Regions from separate parts of the Halomonas sp. YLGW01 genome, predicted to be linked through region 1. Evidence: riboswitches for the same ligand, from Rfam matches in the RefSeq annotation. Region 1 holds a riboswitch; each other region holds the start of a gene.
What was found. A riboswitch is a leader RNA that binds a small molecule or an ion and turns the genes downstream of it on or off. The one in region 1 is predicted to bind thiamine pyrophosphate.
Positions count from the first base shown of each region.

Region 2: another riboswitch for thiamine pyrophosphate. It lies ahead of IEJ03_RS03180 (sodium:solute symporter); the one in region 1 lies ahead of thiM (hydroxyethylthiazole kinase).
Region 3: another riboswitch for thiamine pyrophosphate. It lies ahead of thiC (phosphomethylpyrimidine synthase ThiC); the one in region 1 lies ahead of thiM (hydroxyethylthiazole kinase).

Region 1 covers NZ_CP062005.1:1,558,011-1,563,381, forward strand. The annotation lists gene thiE (thiamine phosphate synthase) at 1-435, opposite strand, end outside; gene thiM (hydroxyethylthiazole kinase) at 428-1,231, opposite strand; TPP riboswitch at 1,271-1,365, opposite strand; gene IEJ03_RS07220 (dipeptide ABC transporter ATP-binding protein) at 1,413-3,020, opposite strand; gene IEJ03_RS07225 (ABC transporter permease) at 3,025-4,137, opposite strand; gene IEJ03_RS07230 (microcin C ABC transporter permease YejB) at 4,137-5,207, opposite strand; gene IEJ03_RS07235 (extracellular solute-binding protein) at 5,322-5,371, opposite strand, start outside.
Region 2 covers NZ_CP062005.1:677,247-682,617, reverse strand. The annotation lists gene ilvD (dihydroxy-acid dehydratase) at 1-1,252, opposite strand, end outside; gene IEJ03_RS03180 (sodium:solute symporter) at 1,334-2,761, opposite strand; TPP riboswitch at 2,751-2,884, opposite strand; gene IEJ03_RS03175 (hypothetical protein) at 3,001-3,726, shown strand; gene IEJ03_RS03170 (zinc-dependent alcohol dehydrogenase family protein) at 3,736-4,866, opposite strand; gene IEJ03_RS03165 (CoA-acylating methylmalonate-semialdehyde dehydrogenase) at 5,059-5,371, opposite strand, start outside.
Region 3 covers NZ_CP062005.1:2,559,962-2,565,332, forward strand. The annotation lists gene IEJ03_RS11770 (lysophospholipid acyltransferase family protein) at 1-867, shown strand, start outside; gene IEJ03_RS11775 (glycosyltransferase family 4 protein) at 895-1,977, opposite strand; TPP riboswitch at 2,064-2,190, shown strand; gene tenA (thiaminase II) at 2,274-2,942, shown strand; TPP riboswitch at 3,077-3,214, shown strand; gene thiC (phosphomethylpyrimidine synthase ThiC) at 3,298-5,214, shown strand; gene IEJ03_RS11790 (porin family protein) at 5,339-5,371, opposite strand, start outside.

The DNA of each region.
Region 1 (5,371 bases):
CTGCTTGGTCGAGGTGGCGAATACCGGGCCCAGGCCAAGGTAATCGAGCGGCTCGGGATCCAGAGTTGCAAGCTGAGTGCAGTTTTCGACCGACAGCCCCAGAATGGCTCGAGGGCCCAGGCACCGACGCGCCTCGGCCACGTCACCGTCTCCCTGGCCGATATGTAGGCCATCTGCCTTGGCGGCGAGGGCAACTTCCAGGCGGTCGTTGATGATCAAGGGGACACCAGTACCCTGAAGCGCTGTCATCAGTGTGCGGGCCTGGGCGGTGAGCTCGGTATCGGTGGCGGTCTTGTCACGCAGCTGAATCATCGTGACCCCGCCACGTACGGCGCCAAGCACGGTGTCGATGAGCCCTGCCTGGGCGCATAGCTCGGCATCGGTGACCAGGTAAAGGGACAAGTCGAATGCCTTCGATGGATGATGATTAGACATGTTCGATCTCCAGGTGACGCCCTGACAGTGCGCCGGCGTCGAGGCCATGCAAGGCGTCGAGAAAGGCCACCGAGAAACTGCCGGGTCCCTTGGCGTCCTTGCCGGCCCGTTCGCCGGCGGCGGCATAGCCGTCAAGGGCCGCGACGGTGGCGGCAAAGATGTCCTCGGCATCGGCGATGAAGGCTGCGACGACGCCGGTTAGCGAGCACCCCAGGGTCGTGACCTTGGGCATGAGTGGATGGCCTCCCTCGATCCTTGCCAGGCGCTGGCCGTCGGTCACGATATCCTGTTCCCCGGTGACGGCGACAACGGCGCCGGTCTGCCGCGCCAGCTGAAGGGCGGCGTCGAGCGCGCTATCGGCAGCGTCGGTGCTGTCGACGCCTCGTCCGCCCGAGCTCTGATTCACCAGCGCCATGATTTCCGAGGCATTGCCGCGGATCACTGTGGGGGACAGAGCGACCAGCTGACGGGCCGTCTGGCGGCGGTAAGTGGTGGCGCCGACCGCGACCGGGTCCAGCACCCAGGGCGTGCCGGTAGTCTGGGCGGCGCTGGCGGCCTCGATCATGGCATCGACCCAGTGCGGTGACAGGGTGCCGATGTTGATGGTCAAGGCCTGGGCGAGGCCGGCGAATTCACCGGCTTCCTCGCGCGCATGCACCATGGCTGGAGAGGCGCCGATCGCCAACAGGACGTTGGCCATGGAATTCATGGCGACGAAGTTGGTGATGTTGTGGATCAGCGGCGACGTTTCGCGCACGCGTGCTAGGTGAAGAGCAGGATTCACTGTGGTCATCATGGGCCTCCATCGCGGAGGCGACCGTGGGCAGAGGCTGGATGAGCCTGCCACACGACTCCCTCCGCCGGCATTATCCGGGTCAGGTTCGAAGGGTGCCTCTCAGCCGGCGAGCACCGGCGCCCCTGTCATCAAGAAAAGGTACTATCCCCGCCGACTGCCTGGCTGTAAAGCCCGCAGCGATTCAGCCGGAGGACGGCGCCAGGCCGGCGGCCTCGACCAGTGCCCGGGTGTAAGGGGTCTGAGGATCACCCAGCACCTGCTCGCTTAAGCCTTCCTCGAGCACCTCGCCGTCCTTCATCACCATCACCCGGTGAGCCATGGTGCGCACCACGGCCAGATCATGACTGATGAACAGGTAGCTCAGTCCGCGTCGTGCCTGCAGGTCACGCAGCAGTTCGACCAACTGCTTCTGTACGGTGCGATCCAGCGCCGAGGTGGGTTCGTCGAGCACCACCAGTTCCGGCTCGAGGATGATCGCCCGGGCCACGGCGATGCGCTGGCGCTGACCGCCGGAGAACTCATGCGGGTAGCGGGAGGCACAGTCGGCGGGCAGCCCGACCTCGAGCAGCGTCGCCTGAACGCGCCGCTCGACTTCGGCATCCTCGAGCTCGGGGTGATGAAAGCGCAGCCCCTCGCTGATGATCCTGGCCACCGGCAGGCGCGGTGAAAGCGAGCCATAGGGATCCTGGAAGACAATCTGAAAGCGTCGGCGTTGCTTGCGCAGGGCCGTGCCGCTGAGCGTGTCCAGGCGCGCTCCTGAGAAGTCGATCTCGCCATCGCTTGCGATCAGGCGCAGCAGCGCCATGGCGAGGGTGGTCTTGCCGGAACCGGACTCACCGACGATGCCGAGGGTCTCGCCGCGGCGCAGGGTCAGATCAAGTGGCTCCACGGCCACGAAGGGCGCCGGGGTCTTGGCGAAGAGGCGCTTGGAGCGCGAGAAGGCCACGCGCAAGCCCCGTGCGGCGAGCAGCACGGGCGGTGTGTCGAGTGGCAGTGGGCGGCCGCGAGGCTCGGCATCCAGCAGGGTGCGGGTATAACGACTCTGGGGATCACGGAAGACCCGCTCCACCGGACCGGTTTCCTGTTCGCGCCCCTGATAGAGCACGCAGACCCGATCGGCATGACGGCGTACCAGGTTCAGGTCATGGGTGATCAGCAGCATGCCCATGCCATGGCGCTCGCGAAGCTCCCTGAGCAGGGCGAGGATATCCTGCTGCACGGTGACATCCAGCGCCGTGGTGGGCTCATCGGCGATCAGGAGATCCGGTTCATTGGCGATCGCCATGGCAATCATGACGCGCTGGCGCTGGCCGCCGGACAGCTGATGGGGCCAGGCATCGAGCAGCTCATCGGGGCGCGGCAGCTTGACCTGGATAAGAAGATCGCGGGCTCGTGCGCGGGCGGCCTTGCCGCTGAGGCCCTGATGCAGGCGCAGGCTCTCGCCAATCTGTTTCTCGACGGTGTGCAGTGGGTTCAGCGAGGTCATGGGCTCCTGAAAGACGAAGCCGACCCGACTGCCCAGCAAGCCCTGCCAGTCTCGCCGCTTCAGCGTCGCCAGGTCCGTGTCACCGAGTCGGCGAGAACCGTTGACGCTTGCGTTGTCGGGCAGCAGGTTCATGGCCCCCAGGGCGCTGACTGACTTGCCGGAGCCGGATTCACCGACCAGGGCCACGGCCTCACCCGCGTGGACGGTGAGTGACAGCGCGTCGACGACCGTCTGGCCGTCGAAGCCGATGCTCAGGTCATCCAGGCGCAGCAGGGGGCGGGCGTGATGGGGGGGGATAGACATCGTCTCAGGCATCGTCCGTGCTCCTGATGGCGGCCGGGGTGGTCGCGGGCGTGGCGGTCGCCTTGGGGCTCGCCTGGATGTGGCGCGGGTCGAAGGCATCGCGAAGGCCTTCGCCGATGAATACCAGCAGCGAGAGCATCAGCGACAGGCTGACGAAGGCGGTGATGCCGAGCCAAGGTGCCTGCAGGTTGTTCTTGCCCTGCGCCACCAGCTCGCCCAGCGACGGCGATCCAGGCGGCAGACCGAAGCCAAGGAAGTCCAGTGCGGTCAGTGTGGTAATGGCGCCGGTGAACAGAAACGGAATGAACGTCAGGGTGGCGACCATGGCATTGGGCAGTACATGGCGCCACATGATCAGGTAGGAGGGCAGGCCCATGGCCTTGGCGGCGCGCACGTATTCGAGATTGCGGGCGCGCAGGAACTCGGCGCGCACCACATCGACGAGCCCCAGCCAGGAGAACAGTAGCATGATGCCGAGCAGCCACCACAAATTGGGCTCCACCAGGCTTGCCAGGATGATCAGCAGGAACAGCACCGGCAACCCTGACCAGATCTCGATCAGGCGTTGGCCTATCAGGTCGACCTTACCGCCGAAGTAGCCCTGCACGCCGCCGATGACCACCCCCATCGCCAGCGAGCCGATGGTCAGCACCAGCGCGAAGACCACCGATAGCCGGAAGCCATAGATCACCCGGGCCAGTACATCGCGCCCCTGGTCGTCGGTGCCCAGCCAGTGACGCCCATCCGGCGAGGAGGGAGCCGGCCGGCTCAGCTCCATGTCCAGGGTCTGGTAGGAATAGGGGATCGGCGGCCATAGCATCCAGCCGTCTGCCTCGATGGCCTCGCGCACATAGGGGTCCCGGTAGTCGGTGGCGGTGGGCAGAAAACCGCCGAATTCGGTTTCCGGGTAGTCGACCAGCAGCGGGACGTACCAGTCGCCCTGATAGCGCATGACCAGTGGCTTGTCGTTGGCGATCAACTCGGCACCGAGGCTCAGGATGAACATGCAAAGGAACAACCAAAGCGACAGCCGAGCGCGGCGGTTGCCGCTGAAGACGGCCAGGCGGCGGCGCGTGATCGGCGACAGTGACTGATGAAAGCGGGTGAAGAGCGTCATCAGGCCTCCCTGGTCGCGAAATCGATGCGCGGGTCGACCCACACGTAGGTCAGGTCGGAGATCAGTTTAAGGATCAGTCCGATCAGGGTGTACAGGTAGAGGGTGCCGAAGATCACCGGGTAGTCGCGTTGCATCACGGCCTCGAAGCCCAGCAGACCGAGGCCGTTCAGGGAGAAGATGACCTCGATCAACAGCGAGCCGGTGAAGAAGATGCCGATCAGCGCCGAGGGCAGCCCGGCGATGATGATCAGCATGGCGTTGCGAAAGACGTGGCCGTAGAGCACCTGGCGGTCGCTGGCGCCCTTGGCCCGCGCGGTAAGCACGTACTGCTTGTGAATCTCATCGAGAAAGCTGTTCTTGGTTAGCATGGTCAGGGTGGCGAAGCTGCCGATGGCGGAGGCCAGCACCGGCAATGAGATATGCCAGAAGTAGTCCTTGATCTTGCCCCAGGTCGAAAGCGTATCGAAGTCCGGTGAGGTCAGGCCACGCAGCGGAAAGACATCGAAGTAGCTGCCGCCGGCGAACAGCACGATCAGGAGGATCGCGAACAGGAAACCGGGAATCGCATAGCCGACGATCACCAGGCCCGAGGTCCAGACATCGAAGGGCGAGCCGTGGCGCAGGGCCTTGCGTACCCCCAGCGGAATCGAGATCAAGTAGACCAGCAGGGTCGTCCAGAGCCCCAATGAGATCGAGACCGGCAATCGTTCGATCATCAACTCGATGACCGGGCGGTCGCGGAAGAAACTCTCGCCGAAGTCGAAGGTGGCGTAATCGCCCAGCATGTCGAGGAAACGCTCATGCGCGGGCTTGTCGAAGCCGAACTGCTCCTCGAGCTGGGCGATGAAGCGCTCCTCGACGCCCCGCGAGCCGCGGGACTCACCTTGGATGCGATCGCCCCCTCCGCCCTCCAGGCGGGTGCTGGCCGAACTGTCCAGGCCCTGGAAGCGGGCCAGCATCTGGTCGATGGGGCCGCCGGGCGCGGCCTGAACGATCACGAAGTTGAGCAGCAGGATCCCCAGCAGGGTGGGAATCATCAGCAGCAGGCGGCGCAGGACGTAGGCGGCCACGGTGAGTCCTTATGAATGTGTCGGTAGTGCGTGGTACTTGCGTGGTTCAGGCGGCCCGGGCGCGTCGCAGGGGCCGCCATGGGCCATGGCTCTTCAGTTCTTCAGATATGTGGGTCAGCGGCTGCGTTGGCGCTTTCGAATCTCGATTGCCCGGTCCGGATCTA
Region 2 (5,371 bases), 880 kb from region 1:
CCTCCTCTGAGCCGAACACTCGGGCGGTGCCGGTGAAGCGCACGCCTTCCTTGCCAGTGATCTTGGCGACCGCCCCCTCGGGAGCCAGGTTGCCATGCAGGATGCGCAGGTGGCTCTCGGCCTTCAACGGCGCCGTGAGCGGCGCGATGATACGCTGATCGTCCGGGTAGGCCGCCACACCCGCGAGGTTCTCGGCGAGCGTGCGACCGGTCACGGTCAGGCAGTCTCCGTGCAGGAGTCCCGCCTCGAGCAGCATCTTCATCAGCGGCTGGATGCCGCCGATCTCGATCAGCTCGCTCATCATGTAGTGACCGCTGGGGCGCAGGTCGGCAAGCACCGGCACCCGTTTGCCGAGCCGGGTGAAGTCATCGAGGGAAAGCTCGACGCCGACGCTGTTCGCCATGGCGATCAGGTGCAGCACCGCGTTGGTGGAGCCGCCCAGCGCGATCACCACGGTGATGGCGTTCTCGAAGGCCTCGCGTGTCATGATGTGCGAGGGGCGGATATCGCGCTCGAGCAGCTCGAGCACTTGTGCCCCGGCGGCGGCACAGTCGTCGCGCTTGGCCTTTGAGACGGCATTCTGCGCCGAGCTGCCCGGCAGGCTCATGCCCAGCGCCTCGATGGCCGAGGCCATGGTGTTGGCGGTGTACATGCCGCCGCAGGCACCGGGTCCGGGAATAGCCGTCTCCTCGATGTGCTTGACGTCGATGAGGTCGAGATCGCCCTTGGCGTGGGCGCCCACCGCCTCGAACACCGAGACGATATCGGTGTGGTTCTCGCCGGGCAGGATGGTGCCGCCGTAGACGAAGACGCTGGGGCGATCGAGCCGCGCCAGACCGATCAGGCAGCCGGGCATGTTCTTGTCGCAGCCGCCGATCGCCACCAGGCCGTCGAAGCCCTCGCAACCGGCCACGGTCTCGATGGAATCGGCGATCACCTCCCGCGACACCAGGGAGTACTTCATGCCCTCGGTGCCGTTGGCGATGCCGTCGGAGATGGTGATGGTGTTGAAGATCACGCCCTTGCCGCCGGCACCGTCGGCCCCGGCCCGGGCTTCGTCGGCGAGGCCATCGATATGGCTGTTGCAGGGCGTGACCTGGCTCCAGGTCGAGGCGATGCCCACCTGGGGCTTGGCGAAGTCCGCGTCGGTGAAGCCCACCGCACGCAGCATGGCGCGACTGGCGGACTTGCCGAGACCATCAACCACCGGGGCGGAATGACGCCGGCGCGGATCCTTGGGGGTATCGGACATGGAGCCTCCTATCAGCGGATTGATCGTCAATCTCCTGATAGTGGGCGCCATGTCATGGCCTTGCAAACCCTCTGGCGCCTCCTAGCCAGTGCGGGTGGCCAACGCCGGGCGCAGGGAAGCGACGAAAAGGCTGACCAGCGTCGAGGCGAGCAAGGCGCCGAGGAAGGGCGCAAGCGTCGGCACTCCGCCGGGGAAGCTCGCCGCCATCAGCCCCGCCATGAAGCTGCCCTGAGCCAGCCAGCCGGGCAGCACGGCACCCAAAAGGCCCGCCAGGCCGCCGGCTACCGCGGCGGCGGTGGTCATGCGCGGCCACAGGCCGAGCAGCACCGGCACCACCGCCGAGGCACAGAGCAGATCGGCGATCAGGAACAGCCGCAGCACCGAAAGATTCTGCAGCGCCAGCGCCACCACCGGCACCATCAGCGCCACCGTCAGCCAGCGGGCCATGGGCAGGCCCAGGCCCGTCCGGCCGCTTTCGCTGCCATCGCCCACCGCCAGCGAAGCGATGGCGTTCTGCAGGGTATCGACGCTCGAGGCCACCAGGGTCACCGCCAGCACCAGGCCGAGCAGCTTGAGGCCGGCGGGCGCGTCGATCAGCAGCGCGAAGAATGGCATCGGCGGCTCGCCAAGTGCGATCCCGGACATGGCGGCGAGGATGCCCAGGCCCCCGACCACCGCGACCACCGCCACGGTCACCAGGCCGCCGAGAAGCGCCCCGCGCCCCAGAGCCTGGCCGCTCTTCGCCGCCCAGACCCGCTGCCAGTAGCCCTGATGGAAGAGATTCGCCGCGGTGACCGCGATCACCAGGGTCGCCGCCACGGAGAGCGCACTGCCAGTCGGAATGCCCGGCATCTCGGCCGTTTCCGGCAAGGCCGGCAGCCGCGACAGGCCCAGCCAGCCGACCACCGCCAGCAAGGCGATCAGGAGCCCCGCCTGCCAGCGGTCGGTGGCGAGACTCGCCCGCAGCCCGCCGAGCGCCGTGTAGAGCAGCGTGGTAACGGCCACGCCGATCACCACCAGCGCCGGCGACACCTCGGAGAGCAGCGCGGTGATGCCGCCGATGGCGGTCAGCTCCGCGGCCAGGAAGCAGGCCATGTAGAGGATCGAGATCAGTGACACATAACGGCGCACGCCGGTCCCGTAGCGGCGCTCGGCGAACTCGCCGATGCTGCGCCCCTCGGGCAGGTAGCGGCGGATCGCCGGACCACAGGCGGCCAGCACCACGAAGGGCAGCGCCGCGCCCAGCGCATAGCCTGCCAGCGCGATAGGCCCCACGAAGGCACCCACTTCCGGCGGCGCGAAGAGAATCCACGCCCCCATGCCGGAGGCCAGGAAGGATAGCCCTAAGGTCGAGGCGGTCTGGGAGTTGCGGGCGGTGACATAGTCATCAAGAACATCGTCCTCGAGAACATCTTCATCAAGCGCCCCGTTAGTACGCCGGGCGCGCAGGCCAAGCCAGGTGAACAGCACAAGCGCCGCGCCCAGCGCGGCAAACGTCGGGTAAGGCATGTCGCACTTCCTCCGCCGGTATGATCCGGATCAGGTTCCAGGGTCAGCACACGGTGCACTCTCAGTCCCGGCTCGGCCGTGTCTCTGGTGACGGCGCGGCCGGGGACTCCCCTGGCGACAGTGAATGAATTGTGGGTATGACGAGGGGATTATCTCGTGTTGAAGCGGCGGCGTCATCCCGCCCGGGCCAGTCATCTCTCCCGCTCAGGTAATGGCCTATCCGGCCGATAACCTTGACGATGCCCGGAAGACCCGACACCAACAACCACCTGCAGGGACTCAGGATGCTATATACCGCCGCGAAGGAGCACGCCGAAGGGCGCCTGCACCAGATCTTTGCCATGCCCTACAAGGCCTTCGACAACGATGTGCCCGAGCGCAACCTCCATCTGCGCGTGGCGCTCGAAGCCCTGCTGGGGAAACCGCTACGCGAGGGGCGCCTGACCCTGCAGGTGATCTACGGCTGGGAGAATGGCAGCTTTGCGCCGGCGGACCTGCATCACAGCGACCATGCGCTGGGTTCGGCAGATGACATCACCCGCCTTCTGGTCCGCTACAAGGATACCCAGGAAACGCCAGCGCCCCGCCCGGATGCTGCCGCCACCCTGCTGTCCGAGCCGCTGGAGAAGGCGATTGCCGATGCCGAACGCACCGGCCAGACCATCGACAATGAGACGCGCCGCATTCCCGCCCGCTGGCCCACGTTTCCTCAGGGCTTGAGCCTCTACACCTTCTTCAAGGTCTATCATCGCCTGACCTATGGCGAGGACGAGTCCTACCGCTCGATTCGCTGCCTGACCGCCGCGGGCCAGCGCGAGATCCATGAGTTCCACCTGGAAGAAGGTGAATTCGCCGTGGTCACCCCGCAGCAGGATGCTCCGGCTGGCGAGGTGAAGCTGGTGCTGCATGTCGGTCAGGTCGAGCCGGTGATGGCGCTGCTGGACAAGTGCGCGATCGCGGCGTAAGTGAGGCGTCTACTCGAACTCCACCACCTGGCGCACGGCCTGACCGGCGGCGAGCTGCTCGAAGCCGTCGTTGATCTCGTCGAGAGTCAGCACCCGGGAGAGCAGCCGGTCGACGGGTAGCCTGCCTTGCTGGAAGAGGGCGACGTAGCGGCCGACGTCGCGCACCGGCACGCAACTGCCCACGTAGCTGCCGCGAAGGGTGCGTTCCTCGGCCACCAGGCTGACCTGCTGGATGGCCACCTTACGCTCGGGGTGGGCGAGGCCGCCGGTAACGGTCAGGCCACCGCGACGAGTGATCCGGTAGGCGAACTCCAGTGCCTTCTCGGAGCCCGCCATCTCGATGGCGCAGTCCACGCCGCCCTGGGTCGCCTCGCGCACCTGCTCGGCACAATCTGCGGCGGCGCTGTTGAATGTTTGCGTCGCGCCCAGTTCCGCGGCCAGCGCCAGCTTGTCGTCATCCAGGTCGATGGCGATCACCTCGCTGGCCCCCGCCACCAGGGCGCCGAGCACGCTGTTGAGCCCCACCCCGCCGAGGCCGATCACCGCTACCGTCTGGCCGGCGCGGATGCCCGCCGAGTTGATGGCGGCGCCCACGCCGGTAAGCACCGCGCAGCCGAACAGGGCGGCATGACGAAACGGCAGCCGCGGGTCGATCCTGACCAGGGAGTCCCGGGAGACCACCGCATGATCGGCGAAGGCGGAAACCCCGAGGTGATGATTCACCGGCGTGCCGTCGGCGCGATGCAGGCGATGACCGCCGCCGACCAGGGTGCCGGCGTTGTTGGCCTGGGCGCCCGGCTCGCAGAGGGCCGGCCGCCCCTCGGCACAGGGCGCGCAGTGTCCGCAGCTGGGCACGAAGACGGCCACCACATGATCGCCTTCCTTCAGGTCGGTGACGCCCCGGCCCACCGCCTTGACCACCCCGGCCGCCTCGTGGCCGAGCGCCATCGGCACCGGGCGCGGCCGGTTGCCATCGATCACCGAGAGATCCGAGTGGCACAGGCCGGCGGCCTTGATCTGCACCAGTACCTCGTTATCGCCAGGCGGCGAGAGCTCGAGTTCCTCGATCTCCAGCGGTCGGGTCTCGTGATAGGGGCGAGCACGCCCGATCTCCTGCAGCACGGCGGCATTGATCTTCATGTCGTGGATCCTTGTTGTTTTTCGTGAGGGCTCGAGAAAGCGCAAAGGCTCCACGGTAGGCCAGCGCGTTCACCAGCGGCAATTGGACTTAGGTCAGCGCCACGGTGCCGGTCTCGGCTCATGCGACGTCCCGACGCAAGCGGCCCCGCCTGCTATCAGACGGGGCCGCTCGAAACCACGGCTGACGGATGCTCAACCCAGCGAGATGGTGCTGTTGATGCCGCCGGAGACGTTCTCGGGCTCGAACCAGCGGGCGGTCACGGTCTTGGTCTGAGTCCAGAAGGCGATCGCCTGCTTGCCGTTGGGGCCGAGATCGCCAAGCTTCGAGGCCCGGGAGCCGGTGAAGCTGAAGTAGGCGACCGGCACCGGGATCGGCACGTTGATGCCGACCTGGCCGACGTCGATGTCACTCTCGTAACGCCGTGCCACCCAGCCGGAATTGGTGAAGATCGAGGTGCCGTTGCCGTTGGGGTTGGCGTTGACGAAGGCGATGGCCTCATCGAGG
Region 3 (5,371 bases), 1.0 Mb from region 1:
GCCCTGGCCGGGCGAGGCCTTGACATCCTATGGCGATTGTCACGACTCGCAGGCCCGCTGGTGCACCGCTTCAGCCAGCGCGAGCGCCGGATCACCGAGGCCAACCTGTCGGTGGTCTACCCGACCACCAGCGAGGCCGAGCGCCGCCACCTGGCTCGCGAGAGCCTGACGCACTCCACCGCCACCATGCTCGAACTGGGCTTTGCCTGGATGGGCGACCCCGAACGGGTCGAGGCCTCGATCGTCGAGGTCCATGGCCGTGAACTGCTCGACGAGGCCCGGGCCGAGGGACGCGGCGTCATCGTGCTGGCGCCCCACTTCGGCAACTGGGAGGTGCTGAACTTCTGGCTCTCGGGGCACTTCCCCTTCACCGCCATGTATGAGCCGCCCAAGATCGCCCCGCTGGACCCGGTGATTCGCCATGGCCGCGAGCGCCGCGGCGCCGAGCTGGTGCCGACCACCCCCCGCGGCGTGGCGGCACTGCTCAAGGCGCTCAAGCGCTGCGAGGCCGTCGGTATCCTGCCGGACCAGGAGCCCGACTGGGGCAGTGGCGTCTTCGCGCCCTTCTACGGGCGCCCCGCCTATACCGCCACCCTGCTGCCGAAGCTGGTAGCCCGCACCCAGGCGCGGGTGGTCACGGGAGTGGCCAGACGGCTCCCCGGGCGCGGCTTCGCCCTTCACTTCCTGGCCGCCGACGCCCGGGTCTATGAGGCCGACGAGACCACCTCGGCCGGCGGCGTGAACGCCAGTGTCGAGGCCGCCATCGCCCTCGACCCGGCCCAGTACCAGTGGGAATACAAGCGCTATCGCAAGACGCCGGAGGAAGCCGCCGGCGACCCGAACTTCCGGCGCGCGCGTATCTACTGACTCCGAGCCCTCACGCCAAACGGTGCCTTAGCTCGGCTCACCGAGCGCCTTTGCGAAGGCCGCCGCGGCAGTTGACCAATCCTGCTGCTGGCCCCTCGCCACAGCGGCCCCCTCGCGAAGCCGCGCCCGCAGCTCGCCGTCCTCGAGCCAGCGGCGCAGCGCCGCGGCCAGGCCCTTGGCGTCCCCCGGCTCCACGGCCAGACCCGCGCCCTCGGGCAGGGTGTGACGCAAGGCTCCGCCGGTGGTGGTGATCACCGGCAGCCCATGGGCCAGCGCCTCGGTCACTACCATCCCATAGCCCTCGTACCAGGAGGGCAACACGAAGAGATCCGCCTCGGCGTAGTAGGACGCGAGGGCCTCGGGCGACCGGGTTCCCAGCAGATGCATCCATTCGCCGAGCCCTCGCGCCTCGATCATCGCCTCGATGTGGCTGGCATGCGCCGGATCGAGATCCAGCCCCCCGATGCAATCGCACTGCCAGTTGAGACCGGACAGCTCGGCGAGCGCCTCGATCAGCACCTCGTGGCCCTTTCGCGGGGTGAGGCTCGCCACGCACAAGAGCCGTGCCGGCTCGCATTCGTCCTCATGGCGGGTGACCCTTTCAGCCAAGGGGGCCGGTGCCACGCCCGGCTCGACCACGTGAATGCGCGAGGCGGGCACGGCGAAATCGGCCAGCCGCCCGGCCGTGAAGGCGCTGGTCGCGATTACCCGATGCATCGCCGCCAGCGCTCGGGTCTCGCTTTCGCGAAAGCCTTCCCGCTGACTGGCGCTCAGGCTGGTCTCGTCGGCGAGCGGGTGATGCATCAGGGCGGTGAGCTCGAGTCGGTCGGCATGGCGAGCCACCACCTCCGGCAGGCCGGCCATGACCATGGCATCGAGCACCACCCGGGCGCCGTCCGGCCGGTGCGTCAGGGCAGCCTCGAGGCTCTCGGTCGCCTGCTGATCGGGCATCGGGAATCGCCCGGCCAGCCCCTCGACCGCGACCTCCCAGCCACGTTCGCGCAGCGCCTCGGCGATACGGGCATCGTAGACATAACTGCCGGTGAGCTGGTCGGGGTCGCCGGCCACCAGCATGGTCATGGCGGGCGTTGGAGAAGGGGGTGACATCATCCGTGACATCCTCGTCTTGAAAGGGAAGGCCGAGCACCAGCATAACCCGGACTGGCAAGGGCGCGACAAGCTGCTAGACTGGCGTCACTCGCTTGACGGGGTGCCGGTGATGCCGGCTGAGACCACCCAGCGCCGTGCCCAGCACGCCACAGGGTGGATCCCGTTGAACCTGATCCGGCTCGTACCGGCGTAGGAATCAAGCGGTGACCGAAGAGCCGTGTGCTCATTCCTGCCCGGTCATGCCTGCCCTTCCCTATGCCGCCCGTGCCCCGAATCCAGACCGCAACGGAGGCAAGATGGGCTATCGCTTCAGTGACCTGACCGACGCCTGCCACCAGGACTGGCGCGCCTACCTGGAACACGATTTCGTGCGCGCCCTCGGCGCCGGCCGCCTCGACGAAGGTGCCTTCCGTCACTACCTGCAGCAGGACTACCTGTTCCTGGTCCACTTCTCCCGGGCCTATGCCCTGGCGGCCTACAAGAGCCGTACCCTGGCCGAGCTGCGTCAGGCCTTCGACGGTCTGAAAACCATCCTCGACGTGGAGCTCGACCTGCACATCGGGTTCTGCCGCGAATGGGGCATCAGCGAAGACGACCTGGCCCGGCTGCCCGAGGCCCGCGCCACCCTGGCCTACACCCGCTACGTGCTCGAGACCGGCCACCGCGGCGACCTGCTCGACCTGCATGTGGCGCTGGCCCCATGCCTGATCGGCTACGGCGAGATCGCCAACTGGCTGAACACCCAGGCCTTCACGGTGCGCGGCGAGGCCAATCCTTATGATGCCTGGATCGCCATGTACGAAAGTGACGACTTCCAGGCCGCGATGCACGACGAGCGCGCCTGGCTCGATGCGCGCCTCGCGGAGGTCAGCCCGCGACGCTTCCAGGAGCTGAGCCGCGTGTTCACTGAGGCCACGCGGCTCGAGATCGATTTCTGGCAGATGGGGCTGGATCGCCGCGACTGATCCCACTGCCATGAGCCCGCTGCCATTTGCTCCGCCAAGGGGCCTGCTGAAGAAGGGCTCGTAGCAACAGGCCGTTCGGTCGGGTGGTGCCGAACAGCTATTGAAGACCTCCACCGGGAGCCACGGCTCCCATCACTCGCTTGACGGGGTGCCGGTGATACCGGCTGAGATCGCCCAACACGCCTCACGCGTGGCAGGACGGATTCCGTTGAACCTGATCTGGTTAATTCCTTCGGGAGGGTACCAGCGTAGGGATCAAGCGACAGGCAGGCCGCCTTCTCATGAGTCCGACTCGCCGCCAGCCCCTGTCTCTCCTTCGCTTGTCCTCCCTGATGCTTTCGGGAGAACACATCGCATGAGCAACACCCAGCACTTCCTCAACGAACAGGCCCGCGTCGATGCGGCCGCCATCGCGCCCCTGCCCGGCTCGCGCAAGGTCTATGTCGAGGGGTCACGCCCGGACATCCGCGTGCCCTTTCGCGAAATTTCCCTGTCGCCGACCACCACCTCCGACGGCGTCGAGACCAACCCGCCGCTGCTGGTGTACGACACCTCCGGGCCCTACACCGACCCGGATGCCGAGATCGACCTGCGCCGCGGCCTGAACGCCCTGCGCGAGGCCTGGATCGATGAGCGCAACGACACCGAGTGGCTCGAGGGTCCCAGCTCCGAGTACGGCCGCCGCCGCGCCAATGATCCCATGCTCGCCCCACTGCGGTTCGACCTGACCCGTACCCCGCGCCGTGCCAAGGCCGGCAGGAACGTCACCCAGCTCCACTATGCCCGCCAGGGCATCATCACGCCGGAGATGGAGTTCATCGCCATCCGGGAAAATCAGCGTAGGCAAGCACTGGGGACGGCGGAGGTCGAACGCATCCTAGGCCATCAGCACGCTGGCCAGGGCTTCGGCGCGCAGCTTCCCGAGGAGATCACGCCGGAGTTCGTGCGTGACGAGGTGGCCGCCGGCCGGGCCATCATCCCGAGCAACATCAACCATCCGGAAGCCGAGCCGATGATCATCGGCCGCAATTTCCTGGTGAAGATCAACGGCAACCTGGGCAACTCGGCGGTGACCTCTTCGATCGAGGACGAGGTCGACAAGATGACCTGGGGCATCCGCTGGGGCTCGGATACCATCATGGACCTGTCCACCGGTCAGAACATCCACGAGACCCGGGAGTGGATCATCCGCAACGCCCCGGTGCCGATCGGCACCGTGCCCATCTACCAGGCACTGGAGAAGGTCAACGGGGTGGCCGAGGACCTGACCTGGGAGGTGTTCCGCGACACCCTGATCGAGCAGGCCGAACAGGGGGTGGACTACTTCACCATCCATGCCGGGGTGCTCTTGCGCTATGTGCCGCTGACGGCCAAGCGCGTCACCGGCATCGTCTCCCGGGGCGGGTCGATCATGGCCAAGTGGTGCCTCTACCACCATCAGGAGAGCTTTCTCTATACCCACTTCGAGGAGATCTGCGAGATCTGCAAGCAGTATGACGTGGCCTTCTCGCTGGGCGACGGCCTGCGCCCGGGCTCGGTGGCCGATGCCAACGACGCGGCCCAGTTCGCCGAGCTCGAAACCCTCGGCGAGCTGACCCGCATCGCCTGGCAGCATGATGTCCAGGTGATGATCGAGGGCCCCGGGCATGTGCCGATGCACCTGATCAAGGAGAACATGGACAAGCAGCTTGCCGAGTGTGACGAGGCGCCCTTCTACACCCTCGGCCCGCTGACCACCGACATCGCACCGGGCTATGACCACATCACCTCCGGCATCGGTGCTGCCATGATCGGCTGGTACGGCTGCGCCATGCTCTGCTACGTGACTCCCAAGGAACACCTGGGCCTGCCCAACAAGGACGACGTCAAGACCGGCATCATCACCTACAAGATCGCCGCCCATGCCGCGGACCTGGCCAAGGGCCACCCCGCCGCCCAGCGCCGTGACAACGCGCTGTCCAAGGCGCGCTTCGAGTTCCGCTGGGAGGATCAGTTCAACCTGGGGCTGGACCCGGACACCGCCCGGGACTATCACGACGAGACCCTGCCCAAGGACTCGGCCAAGGTGGCGCACTTCTGCTCCATGTGCGGGCCGAAGTTCTGCTCGATGAAGATCAGTCAGGAGGTGCGCGACGCTGCTTTCAAGAACGGGGCCAAGGACGCAGCCGCCGAGCATGGCCTCGAGGACGACCGTCAGGCCGTGATGAAGGGCATGGAAGAAAAGGCCGAAGCCTTCAAGGCCGCGGGCGCCCGGCTCTACCAGGAGGTGTAGAACCTAACCCGCCCCAAAACCCAAAAGGCCCCGCAATGATGCTCACATTTGCGGGGCCTTGCCGTTATCGCCTGCGTCAGGCGGAGCCAGGCGAGGTCGTGGGACGCGACGGCGACAAGCGAGCCTAGAAGCGGTAGGTAGCGCCTAGGCTAAAGCC